2 regions of the Streptomyces sp. NPDC021225 genome follow, and region 2 is predicted to be linked to the other one. Evidence: riboswitches for the same ligand, from Rfam matches in the RefSeq annotation. Region 2 holds a riboswitch; the other holds the start of a gene.
What was found. Region 2 has a riboswitch for glycine ahead of gcvP (aminomethyl-transferring glycine dehydrogenase). Riboswitches for the same ligand answer to the same signal wherever they lie in the genome.
Positions count from the first base shown of each region.

Region 1 (7,004 bases), on a different contig from region 2:
CAGCGCAGAGTGGGGCGCGTTCGATCCACCGGGGTGTTACCTCTCCTCGCCGATCCCACCGAGCCGGTCGATGTCCTCGGCGGAGATGCCCGTCAGCAGCGCGACGCGGGACTTCGTGGTCCCGTCCAGTACGCGCATGGACTCGGCCATGCCTCGTCGGATCTCCTCGCGGCGGTGCTCTATGTACATGCGCACCGCGTCCGCCACCAGGTCTTTCTTTGTCACCCCGAGGAAGTGCGCGCCCTCGGTGATCAGCTGGTCGGTCTCGAGATCCACCTTCAGGGGAGCTGCCGTGCGTGGCTTCGATTCCGCAGACTGCGTCGTCATGTCCGAACCTCCAGTACCCCAGGGTACTCCGGTACCCGTCGGCGGCGCGGTGGCCAGGCCGCCCGGTGTCGTAGGAGGCCCGCGCCGACTTCGTGATCAGCTTTTCGGCGAGGCGCCACGGCCGGCTGCGCTGTCGCCGTGGGGCTGGTCCGCGATTCCCTGGAGAACGGAGTCGATCACGTGGGCTGCCCATTCGGCGTCCATGGGCCGACCGGCGAGGTGGTCGGCGTAGTACGCCCTCCGACAGCGCTCACCGCCTGCTCCAGATGGCGTCCTCGGGGACCTGGCCGGTACTCTGCGCGGCCCGGAGAACCTGTAGGAAGGTCTCGCGCCTGGGCAGCAGGGTCGCGCTTCTGATCGTCTCGAGGGTTCGTGGTCCGGACTCGCGAAGCCGCGGTCGGCGCGGGCAACTACCAATACGGGCTGCCCACGTGAATGCCACGAAGCTCCATGTCAGACGCCCCTCTTGAGGGGATATCCCAGGGACTTTTCAGGGACTTTCATGCCTGTCCCAGGGAGGTTCCCGGGACGTTCCGCCGAGTAAGCAGGGAAGGCCCTGACAGCGCTGAAAGAAACCAACGCGCTGGTCAGGGCCTATTTCCCTAGCACTCGATGACGTTCACCGCGAGCCCGCCCCGCGCCGTCTCCTTGTACTTGACCTTCATATCGGCGCCCGTCTCCTTCATGGTCTTGATGACCTTGTCGAGGGAGACGTGGTGCCGTCCGTCGCCGCGCAGCGCCATGCGGGCCGCCGTGACGGCCTTCACCGAGGCCATGCCGTTGCGCTCGATGCAGGGGATCTGGACGAGGCCGCCCACGGGGTCGCAGGTGAGGCCGAGGTTGTGTTCCATGCCGATCTCGGCGGCGTTCTCGACCTGCTCGGGGGTGCCGCCGAGGACCTCGGCCAGGCCGCCGGCGGCCATGGAGCAGGCGGAGCCGACCTCGCCCTGGCAGCCGACCTCGGCGCCGGAGATGGAGGCGTTCTCCTTGAAGAGCATGCCGATGGCGCCCGCGGCGAGGAGGAAGCGGACGATGCCGTCGTCGTGGGAGTCAGGGTTCGAGCCGGGGACGAAGTTGGCGTAGTAGTGGAGGACGGCGGGGATGATGCCGGCCGCGCCGTTGGTGGGGGCGGTGACCACGCGGCCGCCCGCGGCGTTCTCCTCGTTGACGGCCATGGCGTAGAGGGTCACCCACTCCATGGCGTGGGTCGCCGGGTCGCCCTCGGCGCGCAGCGCGCGGGCGGCGGTGGCGGCGCGGCGGCGGACCTTGAGGCCGCCGGGGAGGATGCCCTCGCGGGACAGGCCCCGCTCGACGCAGCTTCGCATGACGCGCCAGATCTCCAGCAGGCCCGCGCGGATCTCCGCCTCGGTGCGCCAGGCCTTCTCGTTCTCCAGCATCAGGGCGGAGATGGACAGGCCGGTCTCGCGGGACAGGCGCAGCAGCTCGTCGCCGGTGCGGAAGGGGTACTTCAGCGCGGTGTCGTCGAGCTTGATGCGGTCCGCGCCGACCGCGTCCTCGTCCACGACGAAGCCGCCGCCGACGGAGTAGTAGGTCTTCTCCAGGAGGGGTCGGCCGTCGGCGTCGTACGCGAACAGGGTCATGCCGTTGGCGTGGTACGGCAGCGAGCGGCGGCGGTGCAGCACCAGCTCGGCGGACTCGTCGAAGTCGATCTCGTGCTCGGTGCCGATCTCCGCGTCGAGCAGCCGCAGCCGCTTGGTGGTGCGGATGCGGTCCACCTCGTCGTCGGCGGTCTCGACGTCCACGGTGCGCGGGGAGTGGCCCTCCAGGCCGAGGAGGACGGCCTTGGGCGTGCCGTGGCCGTGGCCGGTGGCGCCGAGGGAGCCGAAGAGTTCGGCGCGTACGGCGACGGTGTGGGCCAGCAGGCCGTCGTTCTTCAGCCGGCGGACGAACATCCTCGCGGCGCGCATGGGGCCGACCGTGTGGGAACTGGACGGGCCGATGCCGATCGAGAAGAGGTCGAAGACGGAGATGGCCACCGGTGAACTCCTTGCGTCTGCACGGCGGGTGCGTGCGTGGTGGTGCGGGGTGTGTGGGGGCGCGGGGGTGGTGCGCCCCCACACACCTTGCGGGCCCGATTACTTCTTCAGGTCCGGGTACAGAGGGTGCTTGTCGGCGAGCGCGGTGACGCGCGCCTTCAGCCCCTCCGCGTCGTAGGACGGCTGGAGCGCCGCGGCGATGATGTCGGCGACCTCGCGGAAGTCGTCGGCGGTGAAGCCGCGGGTGGCCAGCGCCGGGGTGCCGATGCGCAGGCCGGAGGTGACCATCGGGGGGCGCGGGTCGTTCGGGATGGCGTTCCGGTTGACCGTGATGCCGATCTCGTGCAGCCGGTCCTCGGCCTGCCGGCCGTCCAGCTCCGAGTCGCGCAGGTCGACCAGGACGAGGTGGACCTCGGTGCCGCCGGACAGCACGGAGACCCCGGCCTTGGCCACGTCGGGCTGGGTGAGCCGCTCGGCCAGGAGCCGCGCGCCTTCGAGGGTGCGCTGCTGGCGCTCCTTGAACTCCTCGCCCGCCGCGATCTTGAAGGCCACGGCCTTCGCCGCGACCACATGCTCGAGCGGGCCGCCCTGCTGACCGGGGAAGACCGCGGAGTTGATCTTCTTGGCCAGCTCGGCGGTGGACAGGATCACCCCGCCGCGCGGGCCGCCGAGGGTCTTGTGGGTGGTGGTGGTCACCACATGGGCGTGCGGCACCGGGGAGGGGTGCAGTCCGGCCGCCACCAGGCCCGCGAAGTGGGCCATGTCCACCATCAGGTACGCGCCGACCTCGTCCGCGATCCGGCGGAAGGCGGCGAAGTCCAGCTGGCGCGGGTACGCGGACCAGCCCGCGATCACCAGCTTGGGGCGGTGCTCCTTGGCCAGCCGCTCGACCTCGTCCATGTCGACCAGGCCGGTCTCGGCGTCCACGTGGTAGGGCACCACGTTGTAGAGCTTGCCGGAGAAGTTGATCTTCATCCCGTGGGTGAGGTGACCACCGTGCGCCAGGTTCAGGCCCAGGATGGTGTCACCGGGGGAGAGCAGTGCGAACATCGCGGCCGCGTTGGCCTGCGCGCCGGAGTGCGGCTGCACGTTGGCGTGCTCGGCGCCGAACAGCGCCTTGACGCGGTCGATGGCGATCTGCTCGACCACGTCGACGTGCTCACAGCCGCCGTAGTAGCGGCGGCCCGGGTAGCCCTCGGCGTACTTGTTGGTCAGGACCGAGCCCTGGGCCTCCATGACCGCGACCGGAGCGAAGTTCTCCGAGGCGATCATCTCCAGGGTGGACTGCTGGCGGTGGAGTTCGGCGTCGACCGCGGCGGCTACGTCCGGGTCGAGCTCGTGCAGGGAGCTGTTGAGAAGCGACATCAGGGTCCCGATCGAAGGAGGGGGTCAGTTTTCGGTGAAGGAGGAGTAAGCGTCGGCGGAGAGCAGCTCGTCCGGCTCGTCCGTCACCTTCACCTTGAACAGCCAGCCGCCCTCGAAGGGGGCGGAATTCACCAGCGCCGGGTCGTTCACCACGTCCTCGTTGACCTCGGTGACCTCGCCGGAGACCGGCGCGTAGAGATCGCTGACGGATTTCGTGGACTCCAGCTCGCCGCAGGTCTCGCCCGCGGTGACCGTCGTGCCGACCTCAGGGAGCTGGACGAAGACGACGTCGCCGAGCGAGTTGGCCGCGAACTCGGTGATGCCGACCGTCGACACACCGTCCGCGTCGGCGGCCGACAGCCACTCGTGCTCCTTGCTGTAACGCAGCTGCTGGGGGTTGTTCATAGTCCGATTCTCCTGGATACGGGGGAGTGCTTGGGAAACGGGTCTTGCCTGGTGGGACAGGCGGTAGGAGCGGCGGCGGCCGCGACGGGCGCTCAGCGCCGCTTGTAGAAGGGGAGGGCCACGACCTCGTACGGCTCATGGGTGCCCCGGATGTCCACCGACACCCCCGCCGTGCCCGGCGCGGCGTGCCCGGCGTCCACATACGCCATCGCGATCGGCTTCCCGAGGGTGGGCGAGGGCGCGCCCGAGGTGACCTCGCCGATCACCGTGCCGTCCGCGCCGACGACCGCGTACCCCGCGCGCGGGACCCGGCGGCCCGCCGCGACCAGGCCGACCAGCGCCCGCGGCGGGGCGGTCTCGGCCTGCCGCGCCGCCGTCTCCAGGGCCGCGCGCCCGGTGAAGTCACCGGGCTTGCCGAACTTCACCACCCGGCCGAGCCCCGCGTCGAACGGCGTGGTCCCGCGGGTCAGCTCATGCCCGTACAGCGGCATCCCGGCCTCCAGGCGCAGCGTGTCCCGGCAGGAAAGACCGCACGGGATCAGCCCGGCCGGGGCGCCCGCCTCGGTCAGCGCCTGCCACAGCCGCTCGGCGTCCTTCGGCGAGACGAACAGCTCGAAGCCGTCCTCGCCGGTGTAGCCGGTGCGGGCGATCAGCGCCGGGACGCCCGCGACCGTGCCCGGCAGGCCCGCGTAGTACTTGAGGCCGTCCAGGTCGGCGTCGGTCAGGCCGCTCAGGATCGTGGCCGAGGCCGGCCCCTGGACGGCGATCAGCGCATAGGCGTCACGGTCGTCCCGCACGGCCGCGTCCAGGCCCGCGGCGCGCTCGGTCAGCGCGTCCAGCACCACCTGGGCGTTCGAGGCGTTGGCGACCACCAGGAACTCCTGGTCACCGAGGCGGTAGACGATCAGGTCGTCCAGGATGCCGCCCTCGGCGTCGCAGATCATGGTGTAGCGGGCCCGGCCGATGGCGAGCGCCGACAGATGGCCCACCAGCGCCCGGTCCAGGGCGGCGGCGGCCTGTGGCCCGGTGAGTGTGATCTCGCCCATATGGGAGAGGTCGAAGAGTCCGGCGCGGGTGCGCACCGCGGTGTGCTCGTCGCGCTCGCTTCCGTAGCGCAGCGGCATCTCCCAGCCGGCGAAGTCGGTCATGGTGGCGCCGAGCGCGCGGTGCGTCGCGTCCAGCGCGGTACGGCGGGGGCCGGACGAGGCGGACGGGGGAGACGAGGGGGACGGGGCGTCGGTCATGGGGCTGGCTCCAGGGCGGGACGGCGACGAGGACGACGAGGACGAGTCCTCCCCATCTGTCATCGGAACCTGAGAGGTTCGCCGTGACCCCTTCTCCCGGCCGGCGTCGGAGACGTCGTCGCGGAGAGCGGTCCGGCTTGCACCGTGGGTGGAGCCACGCCAGCGGCTCGCTTTTCAGATCTGCCTCGCCCGCGCGGTATCGGGGCCTGAGAGATTCAAGGGAGGACTTGCTCCTTCGGCGCCCCGGACGGCCGGCACTGCTGCCGGTGGCCGAGGACTCTCCCGCGCGGATTCAAGCGGCCGGTATGGAGTTGCGCGCAACATCATCGCACGTACGCCCGAGAAGGGAAGACCCGCTCGCCCCGCGCCGCCGCTCACCCCGATTCACAAGGCATGAAAGTCCGGCCCACAGGAAGACCACCTTGAAGGACATTACCTTTTCTTGACACTCTTCGGTGACGAGCCGCAGTGACCGACCTAGGAGGACGATCACGGTGCAGGGGCAGGGTACGTACGGGACGACATGTGGGCCCCTGCCGGTGACGCAGGGCGCGGCGCCAACCGGGGGCGTGATCAGACCGGGGCGCCGGGCGGCGGTGCACGACCTGCGCGGCGGCGGCAGCGACGGCGACGGCGGCGGCGGTGACGGCGACGGCGGCGGCGCGGCCGGGCCCGGGCCCGGACCCGGCCGCGGGTCCAGACCCGGACTCGGCGCGCGCGAGCTGCGCTACCGCACCGGGGACATGGTGGTCGCCTCCGGCCTGCCCGGCAGCGGCAAGAGCACCATGATCGGCCAGGCCGTGCCCGGCCTCGACCAGTCCGGCGGCCCGGTGCTGCGGGTGGACTCACAGGACGCCCGCGAGCGCTGGGAGCGGCGGCTGCCCCGCTGGCTGCCGTACGCCCTCTACCGCCCGCTGGTGCGCTGCGCCCACTACGCCGGGCTGCGCCGGGCGCTGCGCTCGGGCGCCAGCGTCGTGGTGCACGACTGCGGCACCCTCTCCTGGGTGCGCCGCTGGCTGGCCCGCGACGCCCGGCGCACCGGCCGCCGGCTGCACATGGTGCTGCTGGACGTGGATGCCGCGGTGGCCCTGGAGGGGCAGGCCGCGCGCGGCCGTGCGGTCTCTCGCTACGCCTTCGGACGGCACCGCCGCGCGGTGGGCCGGCTGGTCGTCGCCGCCGAGGGCGGGCGGCCGCCCGAAGGCTGCGCGTCGGTGGCGGTGCTGGACCGCACGGCCGCGAGCGCACTGCGCCGGATCGGCTTCGAGTGACGCGCGGCGGGGCAGGGGGAGACGGCCTTCATCAACCCTGGTCGGAGGCTGCGTCCACCGGGCGCGGCAGCGGCATGGGGGCGACGGCGTCGTCGGTCGCCTCGGCGGCGGACAGCGGGGTGGCGGCGGTGGTGAAGGGCTTCGGCGCGGCGGGCTTCGCCGCGGGCTTCTGACCGGGCCTCATGGCGCCGGGCTGGTTGGCGTTCTGGTTCGGGGCGCTGGGCTTCGCGCTCGGCTTCTGGGCACCGGGCTTCTGGGCACCCTGCTGGTCCTGGGCGCCCGGCTTCTCGGTGCCCGGCTTCTCGGCGGCTCCCGGCTTCTCGGTACCGGGCTTCTCCGCGGCGCCGGGCTTCTCGGTACCGGGCTTCTCCGGGTTCGGCTTCGGGGCGGGCGTCCGG
Region 1 covers NZ_JBIRPV010000002.1:1,168,985-1,175,988, forward strand. Annotated here, with positions in the region: gene ACH4S9_RS13295 (hypothetical protein) at 1-29, opposite strand, end outside; gene ACH4S9_RS13300 (hypothetical protein) at 37-327, opposite strand; gene ACH4S9_RS13305 (L-serine ammonia-lyase) at 930-2,324, opposite strand; gene glyA (serine hydroxymethyltransferase) at 2,424-3,689, opposite strand; gene gcvH (glycine cleavage system protein GcvH) at 3,714-4,094, opposite strand; gene gcvT (glycine cleavage system aminomethyltransferase GcvT) at 4,187-5,338, opposite strand; glycine riboswitch at 5,523-5,633, opposite strand; gene ACH4S9_RS13325 (AAA family ATPase) at 5,827-6,606, shown strand; gene ACH4S9_RS13330 (hypothetical protein) at 6,638-7,004, opposite strand, start outside.
Region 1: another riboswitch for glycine. It lies ahead of gcvT (glycine cleavage system aminomethyltransferase GcvT); the one in region 2 lies ahead of gcvP (aminomethyl-transferring glycine dehydrogenase).

Region 2 (7,004 bases):
ATCGCGGTCTCGGAGCGGTACTTGTGGAAGACCGGGTGGGTCAGATACGTGTCGGTGCGCAGCAGTTCGGCGGGGAGCGCGTCGGCCGCGGCGGCGTCGAGCTCGTCGATGGCGGGCAGGCCGCCGTCCACGCCGAAGGCCGACCAGACGGCGGCGAGCTGGGCGCGCCCGGTGGTCTCGTCGCAGGCGATGCCCACATGGTCGGCGTCGGTCAGGCGCAGGTTGACCCCGGCCTCGCGGGCCGCGGTGACGACCTCGGCGGCCCGGCCCGGGACATACGCGGTCAGGGTGTCGAAGAACGCGCCGTGCACGGTCTCGACGCCCCCGGCCCGCAGCCCCTCGGCGAGCACGGCCGCGTAGCGGTGGGTGCGCCGGGCGATGGTCGAAAGCCCTTCCGGGCCGTGGTAGACGGCGTACATGCCGGCCATCACGGCGAGCAGGACCTGGGCGGTGCAGATGTTGCTGGTGGCCTTCTCGCGGCGGATGTGCTGCTCGCGGGTCTGAAGGGCCAGGCGGTACGCCTTGTCGCCGTCGGCGTCGACGGAGACGCCGACCAGGCGGCCGGGCAGGCTGCGGGCGTAGACCTCGCGGACGGCCATGAACCCGGCGTGCGGGCCGCCGAAGCCCATCGGCACCCCGAACCGCTGGCTGTTGCCGACCGCGATGTCGGCGCCCAGCTCGCCGGGCGAGGTGAGGAGGGTGAGGGCGAGCAGATCGGCGGCGACGGTGACCACGGCGCCGAGCTCATGGGCCCGCTCGATGACCGGGCGCGGGTCGCGCACGGCGCCGGAGGCGCCCGGGTACTGGAGCAGCACGCCGAACACCCCGCGCTCGGCCACCTCGGCCGGTATGCCCGCCGAGAGGTCGGCGACGACCACCTCGACGCCGGTGGGCTCGGCGCGGGTCCGGATGACCGCGACGGTCTGCGGCAGAGTGTCGGCGTCGATCAGGAACACGCCCTGCTTGACCTTGCCCACCCGCCGCGACAGCGCCATGGCCTCGGCGGCGGCGGTGGCCTCGTCCAGCAGCGAGGCGCCGGCCGTGGGCAGCCCGGTGAGGTCCGCGACGACGGTCTGGAAGTTGAGCAGCGCCTCCAGCCGGCCCTGGGAGATCTCCGGCTGGTAGGGCGTGTACGCGGTGTACCAGGCGGGGCTCTCCAGCACATTGCGCAGGATCACCGGCGGGGTGAACGTGCCGTAGTAGCCGAGGCCGATCATCGGGGCGAGCAGCTGGTTGCGCTCGGCCAGACCGCGCAGCTCGGCCAGCACCTCGGCCTCGGTGCGGGCCGGGGGCAGCCCCAGCCCCTCGGCGCTCTTGATGACGTCCGGCACGGCGGCCTGGGTGAGCTCGTCGAGCGAGCCGAAGCCGACCTGCGCGAGCATCTTGGCCTGGGCCTCGGCGTCGGGTCCGATATGGCGCTGCTCAAACGGAGTACCGCGTTCCAGCTCGGTCAGCGAGGTGCGGTTGGCAGTCATCTGCGAGGCCTCCTGGTCTGTACGACCGACGAGGGGCACCACGGCGCGGGGTGCCCGAACGGCCTCCCCCTCTGTCATCTCAACCTGAGAGCTTCACCGGTTCGCGGGCGGCGATCCGGCTTTCACCGTCGGTGAGGAGGGGTTCCGGTGCTGTACTCGCCCGTGGCCCACCCTGCTTTCCAGAGTGACCTCACCCGCACGGTACGTGTGCCTGAGAGTTTCCGGGGAGGATTTGCTCCTTCGGCGCCTCCGACGACATCGTCGAAGAGCTCTCCCGCACGGGGTCTGCAGCCACCGTCAGCCTACCAGCGAGCCTGCCGCCAGGGGTTTTGGGCGAGCGCTCGAGTGGACGGGCACGGAATTGTGGCTTTTCTTAGATATCACGGCATTGACGATGAAACAGTCACCTATGGGAGAGAGTGTGCAGACCGACATCGATCCGCGGACCCTCATCGGCCGGAAGGCCTTGGACCGCGACGGCGCGAAGATCGGCACCGTGGACGAGGTCTACCTCGACGACGCGACCGGCGAGCCGGAGTGGGCCGCGGTACGCACCGGGCTGTTCAGCCGGGACGTGTTCGTGCCACTCGAACCGAGCGAGATCGTCGACGACACGCTGCGGGTGCCGTACGAGCGGGCGCTGATCAAGGACGCGCCGGACTTCGGAGTCGGCCGCCATCTGTCGCCCGAGCAGGAGTTGCAGCTCTACCACCACTACGGTCTCGACGTGAGCGGCTGACCCCGGCCCGGGCCCTGGCCCTGGACCTGGCTTTCGGCCGGGTCGGCCTCGGGGGCGTCGCTCACGGCGGGCCGGATCAGCGGCAGCGGCTCGCCCGGCTCCAACGCCGGGTCGTCGACCGCGAACGTCCGCACCCGGCCCGGCCGCGACCAGGGCTCCTCGAACCGCACGGTCACCCGGCCGACCCCGCTGCCCTGCACCCACCCCGCCCCGTACTCGGCGTGTCGCACATCGAGGCCGGGCAGCCAGCGGCGCGGCCTGGCGGTGTCGTCGGGCTCGTCGCTCCCCTCCAGGACCGCCGGGGCGGGCTCGGGTGTCCCTCCGGCCTCCCGCGCCCCCTCCGCGTCCTCCTGTGCCTCGTGGGCGGCCTGCGCGGCCTGGGCGAACAGATCCTCCTGGGTGTAGTCCGCCAGACCGCTCACGCCCACTCCCAGCAGCCGCACCCCCGCCGTGGTGTCCACGCCCTCCAGCAGCCGCGCCGCAGCCTCCCGCACCACCGTGGGGTCATCCGTCGGCCCGCGCAGCGTCTCGGACCGGGTCAGCGTGGAGAAGTCGTAACGCCGCACCTTGAGCACGACCGTGCGCCCCGAGCGGCCGGCCCCGCGCAGCCGCCGCACACACCGGTCGGCGAGCCGCGCCACCTCCACCTGCACCCGCGTGCGGTCGGTGAGGTCGACGTCGAAGGTGTCCTCCACCGATACGGACTTGGCGTCCCGCTCGGCGACCACCGGCCGGTCGTCCCGCCCCCAGGCCATGCCGTACAGCGACGCGCCATGGGCCTTGCCCAGCAGCCGCACCAGCTCCTCCTCCCCCGCCTCCCGGGTCTCGGCGACCGTGTGGATCCCGGCCCGGCGCAGCGCCTCCCCGGTGGCCGGACCCACCCCGGGGAGGGTCCGCACCGGCATCGGCCCCAGCAGCTCCCGCTCGGTCCCCGGCTGGATGAGCGTCAGTCCATCGGGCTTGGCCTGCTCGGAGGCGATCTTGGCGAGCATCTTGGACCCGGCCAGGCCCACCGAGCCGGTCAGCCCGGTCGCCGCCGCTATGTCCGCCCGCAGCCGCTCCCCCACGGCCCGCGCCGCCGCGGAGGTGGCCGGAACACCGCCCGCCTCCAGATCCACGAACGCCTCGTCCAGGCTCAGCGGCTCGACCAGCGGGGACAGCGCGCCCAGCAGGCCCATGACGGTGTCACTCACCTGGCGGTACAGGGAGAAGCGGGGGGTGAGATACGCCGCGTTCGGACAGAGGCGGCGGGCCTGGGCCATCGCCATGGCCGAGTGGACCCCGAACACCCGCGCCTCATAGGAGGCCGTGGCCACCACGCCGCGCGGCCCGAGGCCGCCGACGATCACCGGCTTGCCGCGCAGGCTGGGCTTGGCCGCCTGCTCCGCCGCGGCGTAAAAGGCATCCATGTCCAGATGCAGAATGGTCGGCGCACCCCTCACACCTACCGATGCTGCCGCATGCCACTGACACTCGCGGCCCGGGCGCGCGGCCCGGGCCGGACGGTCTCAGCCCGCGCGGTTGCGGCGCCGCGCCAGTTCGTCGGTGGGGTTGTGGCCCACCAGCGTCTCGCCGGTGTCCACCCGCTCGCCGTGCAGCTGGGCGAGCGCGCTCTCCACGTCCCGCCACACCACGCCCACGGCGATCCCGAAGACGCCCTGGCCGCCCTGGAGGAGGTCGACCACCTCGTCGGGCGAGGTGCACTCATATACCGTCGCGCCGTCGCTCATCAGCGTCATCTGGGCGAGGTCGTCCAGGCCGCGCGAGCGCAGGTGCTGAACGGCGGCCCTGATGTTCTGGAGGGACACGCCGGTGTCCAGCAACCGCTTGACGATCTTGAGGACGACGACGTCCCGGAAGCTGTAGAGCCGCTGGCTGCCCGAGCCGTAGGCGGGCCGCACGCTGGGCTCCACGAGCCCGGTGCGCGCCCAGTAGTCCAGCTGGCGGTAGGTGATGCCCGCGGCAGCGCACGCGGTCGGACCGCGATACCCCACCTTCTCGGGCTTCGCCACGGCGCCTTCGCGCGGCGGTGCGGCCTGTGCCGCCACCCGAGCCTTCAGTGCCGGTTCGGCCGGTGCGCTCCCCTGGAGCGCATACGGACCGCCTGCCGCCGTGCCGTCGCCGCTGCTTCTCACGCCGACCTCCGTCCTCGACCTGCCATCTCGACGGTAGGCAGTCACCCGGGGTGCGTCAACGATCGCCACACTCGGCACGCCGAGTGATAATCACCCTACGGGTGGTTTCCCGTGCCCCTCTTGCGGGAAAGGCTACTCGAATGCGCTGGCGAAGATCGGCGGACAGCTCAATGCCCGCCGCTTACCGGCCACTGCCGGCTCGGCGGCCGCACTCGGCCTCAGCGCCTCCGACGGCTCACTGACTGCTGGTGCCGAAGTCCTCGGGCGAGATCTGGTCGAGGAACTCGCGGAACTTCTCCACCTCGTCCTCCTGCTCGTCCGGGATGGCGATCCCCGCGTCGTCCAGCACCCCGTCACTGCCGTAGATCGGCGTGCCGGTGCGCAGCGCCAGCGCTATGGCGTCGGACGGCCGGGCGCTGACCTCCACGCCGCTGGCGAACACCAGCTCCGCGTAGAAGACTCCCTCGCGCAGATCCGTGATCCGGACCTCCGTGAGCTGCTGGCCGACCGCGTCGAGCACGTCCTTGAAGAGGTCGTGGGTCAGCGGGCGCGCCGGAGCCATGCCCTGCTGGGCGAAGGCAATCGCCGTCGCCTCCCCCGGTCCGATCCAAATGGGGAGGTAGCGGTCGCCTCCTACCTCGCGCAGGAGCACGATCGGTTGGTTGGAGGGCATCTCCACCCGGACACCCACGACGTCGAGCTCGTTCACACAGCAACCCTAGGACGTGCCCGGCCGGTTTGGATAGTCGGGACCGCGCCGGTCACCGCGAACCGGCCCGCAGAGCGGACTGGACAAAGGCCGCGTGAAGCCGCACGGACAGCTCGGCCAGCTCCCGGGCGCTGGCCTCCGCATGCGCTCTGGTCTGCGGATTTCGGTGTTGTCGCAGGGGCGCCACCACCTGCTCGACCAGCCCCGCCTCGCGCTCCGCGGCGGCTTTCATGATCCGCAAATGACGTGGTTCCAGACCGAAACGACCCAGGTCCGCGACGAGCCTGGCGACCGTCACCGCCTCGATGTCGTATCCGCCGTCCGCTCCCGGCCCGATCAGCCCGAACGACTCCCACTCGGCCAGTCTCCCCTCGTCGATCCCGGCCGCGGCCAGCAGCTCGGCCCGGCCCACGCGGGCGGCCGTGGGGCGCTCCACGCCCCTCTCCGGGCCCTCCTCGACCGAGGCGGGCAGCCGGGAGCCGGAGGCCGCGACGGGCAGCTGTGGCCGCTCGCCGCGCTCCAGGGCGTCGAGATGCTCCCGAATGACCTTCAGTGGCAAATAGTGGTCACGCTGCATCCGCAGGACATGGCCGAGCCGCGCCACGTCCTCCGGACTGAATTTGCGATAGCCGGAGGGCGTGCGCCGCGGCTCGACCAGGCCCTCGGCCTCCAGGAAACGGATCTTGGAGACGGTGACCTCGGGGAATTCGTCCCGCAGCAGATTCAGCACGGTGCCGATGCTCATCGACCGGCTGCCCGTGGGGGCGGTGCCGGTGTCGGCACCGCCCGACGGTGTCTGAAGCATGGACCTCCCCTGACGGGTCAGATGCCGAAGCCCCGCAGACTCGGGTAGAAGACCATCCGGTACTTGCCGATCTGGACCTCGTCACCATTGTTGAGAATGGCCGAGTCGATCGGCTCGCGGTTGACATACGTCCCGTTCAGGCTGCCGACGTCGGCGACCGTGAAGGAGCCGTCCTGGCCGCGCCGGAACTCCACATGGCGGCGCGAAACCGTCACGTCGTCCAGGAAGATGTCGCTCTGCGGATGACGCCCGGCCGTGGTCACATCGCTGTCCAGCAGGAAGCGGCTGCCCGAGTTGGGCCCGCGGCGGACCACCAGCAGCGCCGACCCCGGGGGCAGCGCCTCGACAGCGGCCTGGGCCTCCGGCGAGAGCGAGGGCAGCGGAGTCTGCCCGGTCACCTCGGAGTCGTACGCCTCCAGCCCGGAGATCGAGATGGTGGAGGTGGTCTCCGAGGCACGCTCGGACGGCGCCTGGCCCCGCAGCGGCGCACCGCAGTTGGAGCAGAACCGGCTGGCCACGGCGTTCTGATGGCCGCACCTCGTGCATACCTGCAAGCCGACCCCTCCGCCCGTGTTCGCGGTCGATGGCTCCCCGAAACCTATGCGTCCGGACGCGGAAGGGTCAACAGAAGACGCGCCCTGACCACCCGGAATGCCTCCACCGTCCCGGAACAGCGGACGCTCCTCGCTCACCCCGCTCTCCTCCGCGGCACGCGGGGCACGGTGGCGGGCAGTGCTGCTGCCGCCGTCCTGGCGTGCGCTCTTGCCGAACAACTTCCCGAACAACTTCACGGGCGATTCCCCTTGACTGAAACAGACCCGCCCGTGGGGCAGGGCAAACCCTCGATGCACACACCAGACGGTCCGGACACCATCACAACGTCCGTGACCACCAGACAGTTTCCATCACGCGCCACTCTTCCGGTGCGCCGACCCCCCGCGGCCTCATTGTCCCGCCGCGAGACTCCCATACCGAACCGCCTCACCGCGACGACGACCGAGCGTAGTCAGGCCGCTTCGCCGACCGCAAGGCGTCGACGACGATCTTCTTCGAGCGCTCGATGGACACGGTGGCCTGCTCCTTCTCCAGGCTCTGCACCACTCCGCCCGGAATGTTCAGGGCCGGCTCCAAGTCCTCCGGC
Region 2 covers NZ_JBIRPV010000004.1:5,687-12,690, reverse strand. Annotated here, with positions in the region: gene gcvP (aminomethyl-transferring glycine dehydrogenase) at 1-1,475, opposite strand, end outside; glycine riboswitch at 1,665-1,762, opposite strand; gene ACH4S9_RS18655 (PRC-barrel domain-containing protein) at 1,885-2,214, shown strand; gene ACH4S9_RS18650 (DNA polymerase IV) at 2,190-3,656, opposite strand; gene ACH4S9_RS18645 (MerR family transcriptional regulator) at 3,723-4,349, opposite strand; gene ACH4S9_RS18640 (bifunctional nuclease family protein) at 4,585-5,058, opposite strand; gene ACH4S9_RS18635 (MerR family transcriptional regulator) at 5,111-5,863, opposite strand; gene ACH4S9_RS18630 (FHA domain-containing protein) at 5,881-6,714, opposite strand; gene ACH4S9_RS18625 (DUF881 domain-containing protein) at 6,845-7,004, opposite strand, start outside.